DNA from 2 places in the Pseudomonas sp. GW821-FHT01A09 genome. Region 1 is predicted to be linked to the other one. Evidence: predicted binding sites of a transcription regulator. Region 1 holds the regulator's gene; the other holds the start of a gene.
The links. The regulator FliA, encoded in region 1, starts transcription of late flagellar genes. The targets are predictions, from matches to a motif close to CTAAAGTTTNNNNNNNNNNNGCCGNTAA.
Positions count from the first base shown of each region.

Region 2: AC3WJP_RS02030 (methyl-accepting chemotaxis protein) is a predicted target of FliA. The motif match lies at 1,586-1,613, and genes of this name have one in related genera.

Region 1 covers NZ_JBYSWB010000007.1:78,611-84,445, forward strand. The annotation lists gene flhA (flagellar biosynthesis protein FlhA) at 1-228, shown strand, start outside; gene flhF (flagellar biosynthesis GTPase FlhF) at 241-1,563, shown strand; gene fleN (flagellar synthesis regulator FleN) at 1,685-2,518, shown strand; gene fliA (RNA polymerase sigma factor FliA) at 2,515-3,258, shown strand; gene AC3WJP_RS10745 (chemotaxis response regulator CheY) at 3,472-3,846, shown strand; gene AC3WJP_RS10750 (protein phosphatase CheZ) at 3,869-4,654, shown strand; gene AC3WJP_RS10755 (chemotaxis protein CheA) at 4,700-5,835, shown strand, end outside.
Region 2 covers NZ_JBYSWB010000001.1:452,686-458,520, reverse strand. The annotation lists gene AC3WJP_RS02030 (methyl-accepting chemotaxis protein) at 1-1,544, opposite strand, end outside; gene AC3WJP_RS02025 (MaoC family dehydratase) at 1,695-2,144, opposite strand; gene AC3WJP_RS02020 (LysR family transcriptional regulator ArgP) at 2,310-3,194, shown strand; gene AC3WJP_RS02015 (DNA-binding protein) at 3,204-3,476, shown strand; gene AC3WJP_RS02010 (response regulator) at 3,798-4,496, shown strand; gene AC3WJP_RS02005 (Hpt domain-containing protein) at 4,493-4,846, shown strand; gene AC3WJP_RS02000 (response regulator) at 4,864-5,229, opposite strand; gene AC3WJP_RS01995 (response regulator) at 5,522-5,835, shown strand, end outside.

The sequences.
Region 1 (5,835 bases):
TTGCTGGAGCCAAGCATGGCGGAGAAACTCCAGCGTTCGTTGATCGAAGCCTGCCAGCGTCAAGAAATGCAAGGCCAGCCGGCGATTCTGCTGGTGGCCGGGCCGGTTCGAGCGATGTTGTCGCGCTTTGGCCGGTTGGCGGTGCCGAATTTACATGTACTGGCGTATCAGGAAATTCCTGACAACAAGCAAGTTACGATCGTCGCGACAGTAGGGCCCAACGGCTGAGGGTGATGGGTTATGCAAGTTAAGCGTTTTTTCGCAGCCGATATGCGTCAGGCCATGAAACTGGTCCGCGACGAGCTGGGCGCCGAAGCCGCGATCATCGGCAACCGTCGGATTGCCGGCGGTGTGGAACTGACTGCCGCGCTGGACTACAAGCTCTCGGCGCTGGCGCCGCGGGTGCCTAACGTCGAGCTCGAAGACGAGCTGCGCAAGACCCAGTCGCGCATCGTCACCGCCCAGGCCGAACTCGGCCAGCGCGGCGACAGCGTCGCGCACACCAATCGCCAGCTGTTCGCCGGCCTGCCGCTGACCGCCGCCGAGCCCCTGATCGAACCACGCTTCGAAGAGCCGGCGCGTCCGGCAGCGCCTGCGGCACCGGCCCAGCCTGGCGTCGACCAGCGTCTGTTCGACTCCATGCGTTCGGAGCTCAACGGCCTGCGTGAACTGCTTGAAGTGCAACTCGGCTCGCTGGCCTGGACCCAGCTGCAGGGCAGCCGCCCGCAGCAGGCCAACCTGTGGCGCCGCCTGCAGCGCATCGGCCTCAGCGGTCCGCTGTCGCGCGACCTGCTGGCCCTCACCGGCGACATCGAAGAACCGCGTCAAGCCTGGCGCATGCTGCTCGCGCACCTGACCCGGATGATCGTCACCCCGGAGGTCGAGCCGCTCGAAGAGGGCGGTGTGATCGCCATGGTCGGCCCGGCCGGCATGGGCAAGACCACCACTCTGGCCAAGCTGGCCGCACGTTACGTGCTCAAGTACGGCGCGCAGAACATCGCGCTGGTGAGCATGGACAGTTTTCGTATCGGTGCCCAGGAGCAACTCAAGACCCTGGGGCGGATTCTCAATGTCTCGGTCACCCACGTCGACCCCGGCCAGTCCCTGGGTCAGGCGCTGGAGCCGCTGTTGCGCAAGCGCGTGGTGTTGATCGATACCGCCGGCCTGCAAGCCAGCGATCCGGCCCTGCGCCTGCAACTGGAGAGTCTGGCCGGTCGTGGCATCAAGGCGCGCAACTACCTGGTCCTGGCCACCACCAGCCAGAAGCAGGTACTGACCGCGGCCTATCACAGTTACAAGCGTTGTGGCCTGTCGGGCTGCATCCTCACCAAGCTGGACGAAAGCGCCAGCCTGGGCGAGGTGTTGAGCCTGGCCATCCACCACGCCCTGCCCGTGGCCTATCTGACCGATGGCCCGCGCATTCCGGACGACCTGCATCTGCCGCGCAAACATCAATTGGTCACCCGCGCGGTGAACATGCAACTGCAAGAGGAGCCCAGCGAAGAGGCCATGGCCGATATGTTCGCTGATCTCTACCACAGCCCTGGCAAGCGCGCGGGCTGAGGGAAACAAACAATGAAAACGTTGCAATCCACCTGCATCGATGGTCTGCCAGGCAATCTTCAGAAGATGAAGCGCAGTCAGTCGTGTGGCCTCGGTCTAAGTGACAAGGTAAAGAACGAACATGGGTAGCATGCATCCCGTACAGGTGATCGCCGTAACCGGCGGTAAAGGTGGCGTCGGCAAGACCAACGTGTCAGTGAACCTTTCACTGGCGCTGGCGGAACTTGGCCGCAGAGTCATGTTGATGGACGCCGACCTCGGTCTGGCCAACGTCGACGTGTTGCTCGGCCTGACGCCTAAACGCACCCTGGCTGACGTCATTGAAGGGCGCTGCGAGCTGCGTGACGTGCTCCTGCAGGGGCCCGGCGGGATCCGTATCGTGCCGGCCGCCTCCGGGACCCAGAGCATGGTGCACCTGACGCCCGCCCAGCATGCCGGCTTGATCCAGGCCTTCAGCGACATCGGCGACAACCTCGATGTGCTGGTGATCGATACCGCCGCCGGCATCGGCGACTCGGTGGTCAGCTTCGTGCGCGCAGCCCAGGAAGTGCTGCTGGTGGTGTGCGACGAGCCGACCTCGATCACCGACGCCTACGCGCTGATCAAGCTGCTCAACCGCGACTACGGCATGAACCGCTTCCGGGTCCTGGCCAACATGGCCCAGAGCCCGCAGGAAGGCCGCAATCTGTTCGCCAAGCTGACCAAGGTGACCGACCGCTTCCTCGACGTGGCCCTGCAGTACGTGGGCGCCGTGCCGTACGACGAATCGGTGCGCAAGGCTGTGCAGAAACAACGTGCCGTCTACGAGGCCTTCCCGCGCTCCAAATGCGCGCTGGCCTTCAAGGCGATCGCCCAAAAGGTCGACACCTGGCCGTTGCCCGCCAATCCACGCGGGCACCTGGAGTTCTTCGTCGAACGTTTGGTTCAGCAAACCAGTGCGGGACCTGTCTCATGAGCGCAAGCGGATATCGGATGTACAACAAGGCCTCGCGCGAGTCTCAGCAGTATCAGCTGATCGAGACCTACGCACCGCTGGTCAAGCGTATTGCCTACCACCTGCTGGCGCGTCTGCCGGCCAGTGTGCAGGTCGAGGACCTGATCCAGGCCGGGATGATCGGCCTGCTCGAAGTCTCGACCAAATACGACTCCAGCAAGGGCGCCAGTTTCGAGACCTACGCCGGTATCCGCATCCGTGGCGCCATGCTCGACGAGGTGCGCAAAGGTGACTGGGCACCGCGTTCGGTGCATCGCAATACCCGCATGGTCAGTGATGCCATTCGCGCTATCGAAGCAAAAACTGGCCGCGACGCTAAAGATCACGAGGTTGCGGCCGAACTCCAGATGAGTCTGGATGATTATTACGGGATTCTGAACGATACCTTGGGCAGTCGCCTGTTCAGCTTCGACGACCTGCTGCAGGACGGTGAGCATGAAGGGCTGCACGAGGAGGGCGCCAGCGGTAGCCCCGAGCCATCGCGCGGCCTGGAAGACGAGCGCTTCCAGGCGGCCTTGGCCGATGCCATCGCCAACCTGCCTGAACGGGAAAAACTGGTGCTGTCGCTGTACTACGACGAGGAACTGAACCTCAAGGAGATCGGCGAAGTGCTGGGGGTCAGCGAATCGCGGGTCAGCCAGTTGCACAGCCAGTGCGCGGCGCGTCTGCGCAGTCGCCTGGGTGAGTGGCGGGCAAGGTAAACAAGCAGTTGGGCCGTAATTGAACAACGCGATACCTGTGGTGAGGGGGCTTGCTCCCGAGAGGCCCGAACTGAAACACCGCGGTGAGTCAGCAATGGCCCCTCGGGAGCAAGCCCCCTCACCACTTGCTACACACATAACTGGTTTTGATTGATCGCGCACCCAGGTGCTGGGTGCGTTAAAGACTGCTTGGAGGTCTACTTGGACAAGAACATGAAAATCCTCATCGTCGACGACTTTTCGACGATGCGGCGGATCATCAAGAACCTGCTGCGCGACCTGGGGTTCACCAATACCTCGGAAGCCGACGACGGCGTTACCGCGTTGCCGATGCTGCAAAGCGGCGCCTTCGACTTCCTGGTGACCGACTGGAACATGCCCGGCATGTCCGGCATCGACCTGCTGCGTCAGGTTCGCGCCGATGACCGTCTCAAAAGCCTCCCAGTATTGATGGTGACGGCCGAAGCAAAGCGTGAACAGATCATCGAAGCTGCCCAGGCCGGCGTGAACGGCTATGTGGTCAAGCCTTTCACTGCGCAAGTGTTGAAAGAAAAAATCGAGAAGATCTTCGAGCGCGTCAACAGCTGAATGACGCCACGGGGGCAGCAGTATGGACAAGCAATCCAGTTTGGGTGACTTCGAGTCGACCCTGAAAAAGAATGCCCAGGAGTTGGTCGAACGCCTGGAACAAGGCAAGTTCGGCGAAGCCGTGCAGCTGATCCACGAATTGAACCAGACCCGTGATCGCGGCCTGTACCAGGAGATCGGCAAGCTCACCCGTGAGCTGCACAGTGCAATCGTAGACTTCCAGATCGACCCGAACATGCCACAGGCCAAAGAGGTGTCGCAGATAACCGACGCCACCGAACGCCTCTCCTACGTGGTGCGTCTCACCGATGCCGCCGCCAACCGCACCATGGACCTGGTGGAGGAGAGCACGCCGGTACTGGGGTCGCTCGCCGACGATGCCGCCAGCCTGCGCCAGGACTGGCAGCGCTTCCAGCGTCGCGAAACGTCGCCCGACGAGTTTCGCGAGCTGGTCAAGCGTGTCGACGGCTTCCTGACTCGCAGCGAAGCCGATGCGAAGCAGGTGTCGGGGCACCTCAACGACATATTGCTGGCCCAGGATTTCCAGGACCTTACCGGTCAGGTGATCAAGCGGGTCACGCAAATGGTCACTGAAGTCGAAAGCAATTTGCTCAAACTGGTGCTCATGGCCAGTCAGGTTGACCGTTTCGCTGGGATCCAACACGACCATCAGCAGCTGCGCGACGAAAAAGATAAAGAAAAACATCCCACCAGGGGTGAAGGTCCGCAGATTCATGCCGATAAACGTGAAGACGTCGTATCCGGACAGGATGACGTCGACGATCTGCTGTCCAGCCTGGGTTTCTAGTTTCCAGAAACTGATGACGGTTAACGATTTCCAGGGAGCACCCACATGAGCTTCGGCGCCGATGAAGAAATCCTTCAGGATTTCCTGGTAGAGGCCGGCGAGATCCTCGAGCAACTCTCCGAACAACTGGTAGAGCTCGAGAGCCGGCCAGATGACGCGGACTTGCTCAATGCAATCTTTCGCGGATTCCACACTGTAAAAGGCGGCGCCGGCTTCCTCCAGCTCAATGAGCTGGTCGAATGCTGTCACATCGCCGAAAACGTCTTCGACATCCTGCGCAAGGGTGAGCGGCGCGTTGACTCGGAACTGATGGACGTGGTGCTTGAAGCACTCGACGCCGTCAACAGCATGTTCGGCGAAGTGCGCGAGCGCACCGAAGTCACGCCGGCCACGCCCGAGCTGCTGGCAGCCTTGGCGCGCTTGGCCGAGCCGGCCAGTGCCGACGAAGTCGCCGCGGCGCCCGCGCCGGTCGAGGTGGCTGCCGAAGAGCCTGTCGACATTACCGACGATGAATTTGAATCCCTGCTCAACAGCCTCAGCGCTTCCAAAGCCGAAGCTGAAGCCCAGGGCCAGGCGCCCGTTGCCCCAGCCCCAGCCCCTGTGGCTGCGGCCGCGGCCGGTGACGAAATCACCGACGATGAGTTCGAGTCGCTGCTCGACCAGCTGCACGGCAAAGGGCAGTTCTCTGCGCCGGCCGCTGCCCCGGTCAGCCCCGCGGCCGCAGCGCCAGGCAATGCCGCGCCCGGCGATGAAATCACCGATGACGAATTCGAAGCCCTGCTCGATCAGTTGCATGGCAAAGGCACCTTTGCGCCTGACGCCGTTGCGCCGGTTGCCGCGGCATCCGCTGCACCCGCAGCCAGCGCCGTGCCGGCCGGTTCGGCTGACCTGATCTCGGACGACGAATTCGAATCCCTGCTCGATGAGCTGCACGGCAAAGGCAAGTTCAGCGAAGCCGCCGTAGCCACAGCTCCGGCGAAAGCCCCAGCGCCAGTGGCGGCCAAGCCTGCAGCAGCGCCAGCGGCCAAGCCCGAGCCGCCGGCCAAGGCCGAACCTGCAAAGGCGCCTGCCCCGGCACCTGCCCGTGCACCCGCTGCGAGCGGCGAAAAACCGGCCGCCAGCGAAACGGAAACCACCGTACGGGTCGATACCGCACGGCTGGACGAAATCATGAACATGGT
Region 2 (5,835 bases), on a different contig from region 1:
GCCCCGGCTGCGGACTGCGCCGACAGATCGCGGATCGCCACCAGGTTGCTGTCCACTTCACGCGCCACCTGGGCCTGTTCCTCCGCTGCGCTGGCGATGACCAGATTGCGCTCGTTGATCTGGCCGATGGCGGCGAAGATGTCCTCCAGCACCGCGCCGGATGCCTGGGTAATTTCCAATGTGCCCTGGGCGCGGCTGGTGCTGCTGCGCATCGAGTCCACGGCCTGTTCGGCGGTGCTCTGCACGCTGGCGATCATCTGCTCGATCTCGCGGGTCGATTCCTGAGTACGGTAGGCGAGGGTGCGGACCTCGTCGGCCACCACGGCAAACCCGCGACCGGCCTCACCGGCACGCGCCGCCTCGATGGCGGCGTTGAGCGCCAGCAGGTTGGTCTGTTCCGAGACCGCGCGGATCACGTCGAGGACCTTGCCGATACTGCGCACTTCGTCGGCCAGGTGCTGGATGCGCTCGGCGCTGCCCTGGATCTCGGAGGTCATCGACTGGGTGCCGGCGATGTTCTCGCGCACCTGCTGGCGGCTTTTCTCCGAGAGGGTGTTGGAGGCGGTGGCGGCCTGCGAGGTAGACACCGCGTTGCGGGCCACCTCTTCGACGGCGCTGGTCATCTGATTGACCGCAGTAGCGGCTTGCTCGAGCTGCATGTCCTGCTGCTGCAGGCCGCGATTGCTCTCTTCGGTCACGGCGTTGAGTTCTTCGGCGGCCGAGGCGAGTTGGGTGGCCGAGCCGGCGATCTGGATCAGGGTTTCGCGCTGGCTGGCCTGCATGCGCTGAAGCTCGACGAACAACTCGCCGATCTCGTTGCGGCTCGGGGAGATGACCTCGCGGGTCAAGTCGCCATTGGCGATGCGCTTGAAATGCTCGCCGGCGTCACGCAATGGCCGCAGTACCCGGCCAGAGATGAAGCTCCAGCACAGTACCGCCAGCGCCAGGGTGATCAGGCCCAGGGCGATGGACAGCAGCTTGGCGGTGGCCAGGCGCGCAGTGGACTCTTGATTGATCTCGGCTGCGCGGGCATCCAGCGCGCCTACCAGCTTGACGCGGATTTCCTGAAGCTTGGTCATGCCGTTGCCGGCCGCGATGTTGACCACGAAATACTGATCGGCCGAGCGCGCGCGGGTAGCGGCGCGCTGACCGACGATGGCGGTACCGTATTCGGCGAAGGCACCCTTGAGGTCTTCGGCCAGCGCCTTGAGCTGCGGATCACGCAGGTCGGTGGTCGATGCGTTGACCTTGGCGATCGCGTCGTTCCAGATGCCCTCGCTGCGCACCAGCCGCGCCTCGGCGTCATCAAAGCGGCCACCCACGGTTTCGATGAACGCCGACGACACGTTGGCGCTGGTACGAATCGCCAGCAGCAAAGCGTTGTTGATGCCGTCGATCTGATGCGAAGTGCGGCTCAGTTCATCGATCTGATCGTGACTGCGCACCGCTGACCACCAACTGTTGAGGGTGGAAAAAAGCAGGGCCACGACGAACAACAGCAAGACGCCGATCATGCCGGTGCGGACTTTGAGGTGGGCGAACATGGGGGGCACTCCGGATTACGGATGAAATAATTGTCATCACGTTATCCTCGCGGCCCTCCGAAACTTGAGCGCTATGGCGGTGCAATCCGGGCGATAAACGCACAGATCGGCGCGCGCCGCTCTAGGTCGGTGCTTGTACGAAGGCTGAAACTACGGGCGGCGAAACACCAGCAACTTGCTGATTGCCCGTTGCACGGATTCGCCGCGCTGGTTGAGGGTATCGCACTGCACCACGACGATGCCGCGATCGGGTTTGGATAGCGATGGATTGACCTCCAGCACTTCGCTGCGCACATGCAGTTCATCGCCAGGGCGGGTCGGGGTCGGCCAGCGCAGATCGCTGCCGGCGCCGATCAGGCCATTGCCCAGCGGCAGGCTGTCGACCAGCAAGCGCATGCTCAGGGCGGCGGTGTGCCAGCCGCTGGCGGCGACGCCGCCGAAGAGCGTGTCGAGGGCTGCCTCTTCATCGAGATGGAAGGGTTGCGGATCGAATTCCTGGGCGAAGGCCTTGATCTGTTCGAGGGTGATCACTTTGCTGGCGCTGGTGAAGGTGTCACCGACGTGGAAGGATTCCAGGTAGAGCGGGGCAGGTGGGGTCATGGCGGTCTCCGGGCAGTGCGGGTCGATGCAAGTAAAGCTTGTTAGCTGCGCCGAGCGTTGTCGCGGGTACCGGCCTGCAGGTATCGCTCGATGCGCGCGTTCATGTCGGTCACCAATACCTGTATAAGGGCAGTGAATTCAAAGTATCGCACATCAGGAAAATCGATGATCGACTACAAACTGCTGGCCGCCCTCAGTGCGGTTGTCGAGCAGGGTGGTTTCGAGCGTGCTGCGCAGGCGCTCAACCTTTCGCAATCGGCGGTCTCTCAGCGCATCAAACTGCTCGAAGCGCGCGTCGGTCAACCCGTGCTGGTGCGCAGCAGTCCCCCCACCGCAACGCCGGTAGGCGCAAGCCTGCTCAACCACGTGCAGCAAGTGCGCTTGCTGGAACGCGATCTGCTCAGTCAGGTGCCGACCCTGAACGAAGATGGCTTGCCCGATCGCCTGCGTATCGCCCTCAATGCCGACAGCCTCGCCACTTGGTGGGCGGCAGCGGTGGGAGATTTCTGTCGCGAGCAGCGGCTGCTGCTGGATCTGGTGGTGGAGGACCAAGAGGTCGCGCTCAAGCGCATGCGTGCAGGCGAGGTGGCGGCCTGCCTGTGTGCCAGCGAGCGGCCGGTGGCAGGCGCGCGCAGCGTTCTGCTGGGCGTGATGCGTTATCGCGCGGTCGCCAGCCCGGCATTCATGGCCAATCATTTTCCCCTTGGCGTCACGGTCGAGTTGCTGGAGCGCTCGCCCGCCGTGGTATTCGGCCCGGACGACAGCCTGCAGCATCGCTACATGGCAGCGCTGCAGGCGGCGGGCGGTTTTCAATACCATCTGTGCCCGTCTTCTGAGGGCTTTATCCGTATGACCGAGGCGGGGATGGGGTGGGGCTTGATTCCGCAATTGCAGATTGCTGAGCAACTGCGGGCGGGCCGGTTGGTCGAATTGCTGCCGGACAGGCCCTTGGAAGTGCCGCTGTACTGGCACCACTGGCGCAATGGCGGTGAGCTGCTGGCGGCGTTGACCCAGCACCTGTTGCAAATGGCACCTCGTTGGCTGGCTTGACGCTGATTCATCCGCTGGCTGGCTCGCGCACGCGAAACACCAGCGCGTGAAAGCATCAGCGTGCGCGGCGAGCGCCCGAGCATCGATGTCATACGTATCGAATTGGCCAACACCGGCTCCAGCACCACCATTCATCGCTATGTGCGCGAGCGAGACCGCATCGACGCCGGCAGCGTCGAAGCCCCGGCTGGTGCGTCGCCAAGCGACGAGGGCAAGATCCGGGCAAAAAAAAGGCCGCCATCTGCGGGGAAGGCGGCCAGAGGAGTTTCACCAAAGGACTGAAGTGGAACCGCTCGGCAGGCACTGGAGGTCGGGGGAAAACCAGGCTGCGTGAGTGAATTCGTGCTTCGGGGTAAAAAGTAACACCACCGGTGCGAATGAACTCATCACCTGTATCGATAGCGTTTATCAATTAAATACATGCGGTTACGTGTTTCAGACTTTTCCTATAGGGCTGTACGACCCTCGCCGTTAAGATCCGCTCCGTGGAAACGCCTGCACTCCTCGGCGCAGAGCCGTTGCCACGACCATCATCTCAGCCAGAACCTCGCTTCATCGCGCCGGCGGGTGTTACCCATTTCTTACGCAGGGCGCCACTACATCATGTGCGACACCAGTAACCCCATCCGCTTGATGCTGCTCGATGACCACGAGTTCGTCCTGTGCGGCATGCAGCATGTGCTCGGCGGCTCCGCTGAATTCGAAATCGCCGGGTGCTTCACCCGTAGCCGCGATCTGCTGCTGGCACTCAAACAGTCCCCCGTCGATGTCGTGGTCATGGACTTCGCCCTCGGCCCTGAAGAAACCGACGGTTTGAACCTTATTCGCGCCCTGCGGATAAAGTTTCCCGCGGTGCGTTTATTGGTGATCTCGGCCACTCATACTCCGGCCACCGTCAGCCTGGCCCTTCGCTGTGGCGCGATGGGCTTTATCGGCAAGGACAGCGACCCGGTTCACCTGCTGGAAGGCGTGCGCACTCTGGCGAGCGGGGCGACCTACCTGGAGCCGCAGATGTCCACGCTGCTGGAGGATCGTGGTATCGCCACCCAGGCAGCGGCCGAATCGGTGACCAGGGGCAACAGGTCCGCGATCGATGCGCTGGTCAAGACCAACAACCTGACGCTGCGCGAACGCGAGGTGCTGCGTTGCTGCCTGGCAGGTATGTCGGTGACCCAGGTAGCCGAAAAGTTTTCGCGTAGCATCAAGACCATCAGCACACAAAAGCAATCGGCCTACCGCAAGCTGGGATTGAGCAGCGATAACGAGCTGTTCAAGATTCGCTCGCAACTGGAGCGCCGATGAACATCCCGCGGATGCCTGCCCGTGAGCGTCTTGCCGAGGATCGCTCGGTAGCGTTCGAGCTGTCGGCCGAAGACAAGCTCACCCTGACGCGCATGTTCCTCGAAACCAGCCATGAAGATTTGCGCCTGTTGGAGCGCGCGTTGTTGGATGGCGCGCCCGGCGAGATGCTCCATCGCGTGCACCGCTTGCACGGCGCGGCGCTGACGGTCGGGGCAACAGCGCTGGCGGCCGAACTGGAGAGTTTCGAGAAGATTCTGCGTGAAACCCTGCGCATACCGGACGATAGCCAGGTGCGCTTGAGCCGTCTGCGTCTTCGCCTACAGGACTATCAGCAGCTAGCTGCGCAGTGACCAGGCAGGGTGCTGGCTCAGTGGCCCAGCATGGCGCGCACCTTGTCGCGCAACTGGTCAATGGAAAAGGGCTTGCCCAGCACCTCGGTCCCGGGCGGATTCTGCACCGATTCGGCGTAGCCGCTGGCGATCAGCACGGGCAGGCCGGCACGCAATTCCAGCGCCTCGCGCGCTAGCTGGATACCATCACCGTCGGGCAAGCCGACATCGGTCATCATCAGTTGCAGCGGCTGAGCGGTATCGTTCAGCGCTTTCAGGGCACCGGCCTTGTCTTCAGCTTCCAGCACTTGGTACTCGAGGTCTTCGAGTACATCGACGATCAACATGCGCACGATGGCGTCATCTTCGACGACGAGGATAGTGACGGGTTTAGCTTCGGACATTGAAAGGCTTTCCTGAAAACGGATGATCGGCGATGAGGGCAGGTTGCCACCCTCGCTCACTATGAGTACGTGGCGGAGCCCGACAAGTTCCCTTACCCACGTAAAAACTCCATGCCGTAGCGCCGCTTCTGGGCTGGCGCTTGGCCATTCCACTGCGTTGGGAAGGGGAAAGCCTATCCGAAAACGTGATTTTCGTAAGAATTTTCTTATGTTGGCGTAGGAAACTTAGAACTTTTGGATGGTTTTACGGCAGAATCCCAGCCTTGAATCTTTCCCCGCCCAGGCCAAGGACATGACCAAAAACTCCTCTATCGACGAACAAGGCTTCCGCAAGGTTCTGCAACGCAACATCAGCCTGCCGCTGGGTGTCGGCGTGCTGAGCGTGGTGGTGTTCATTGTCATCCTGATGTATCTGATCTCGGTCATGCGTTGGGTCGATCACACCGATCGGGTCATCAACAACGCCAACGAAGTGGCACGCCTGTCGGTCGACATGGAGACCGGCATGCGCGGCTACCTGCTGACCGGGGATACCCAGTATCTGGAACCCTATGAAGTGGCGCGGCCGCGGATCACTGCGCAGCTCAAAGCCTTGCAGGAGCTGGT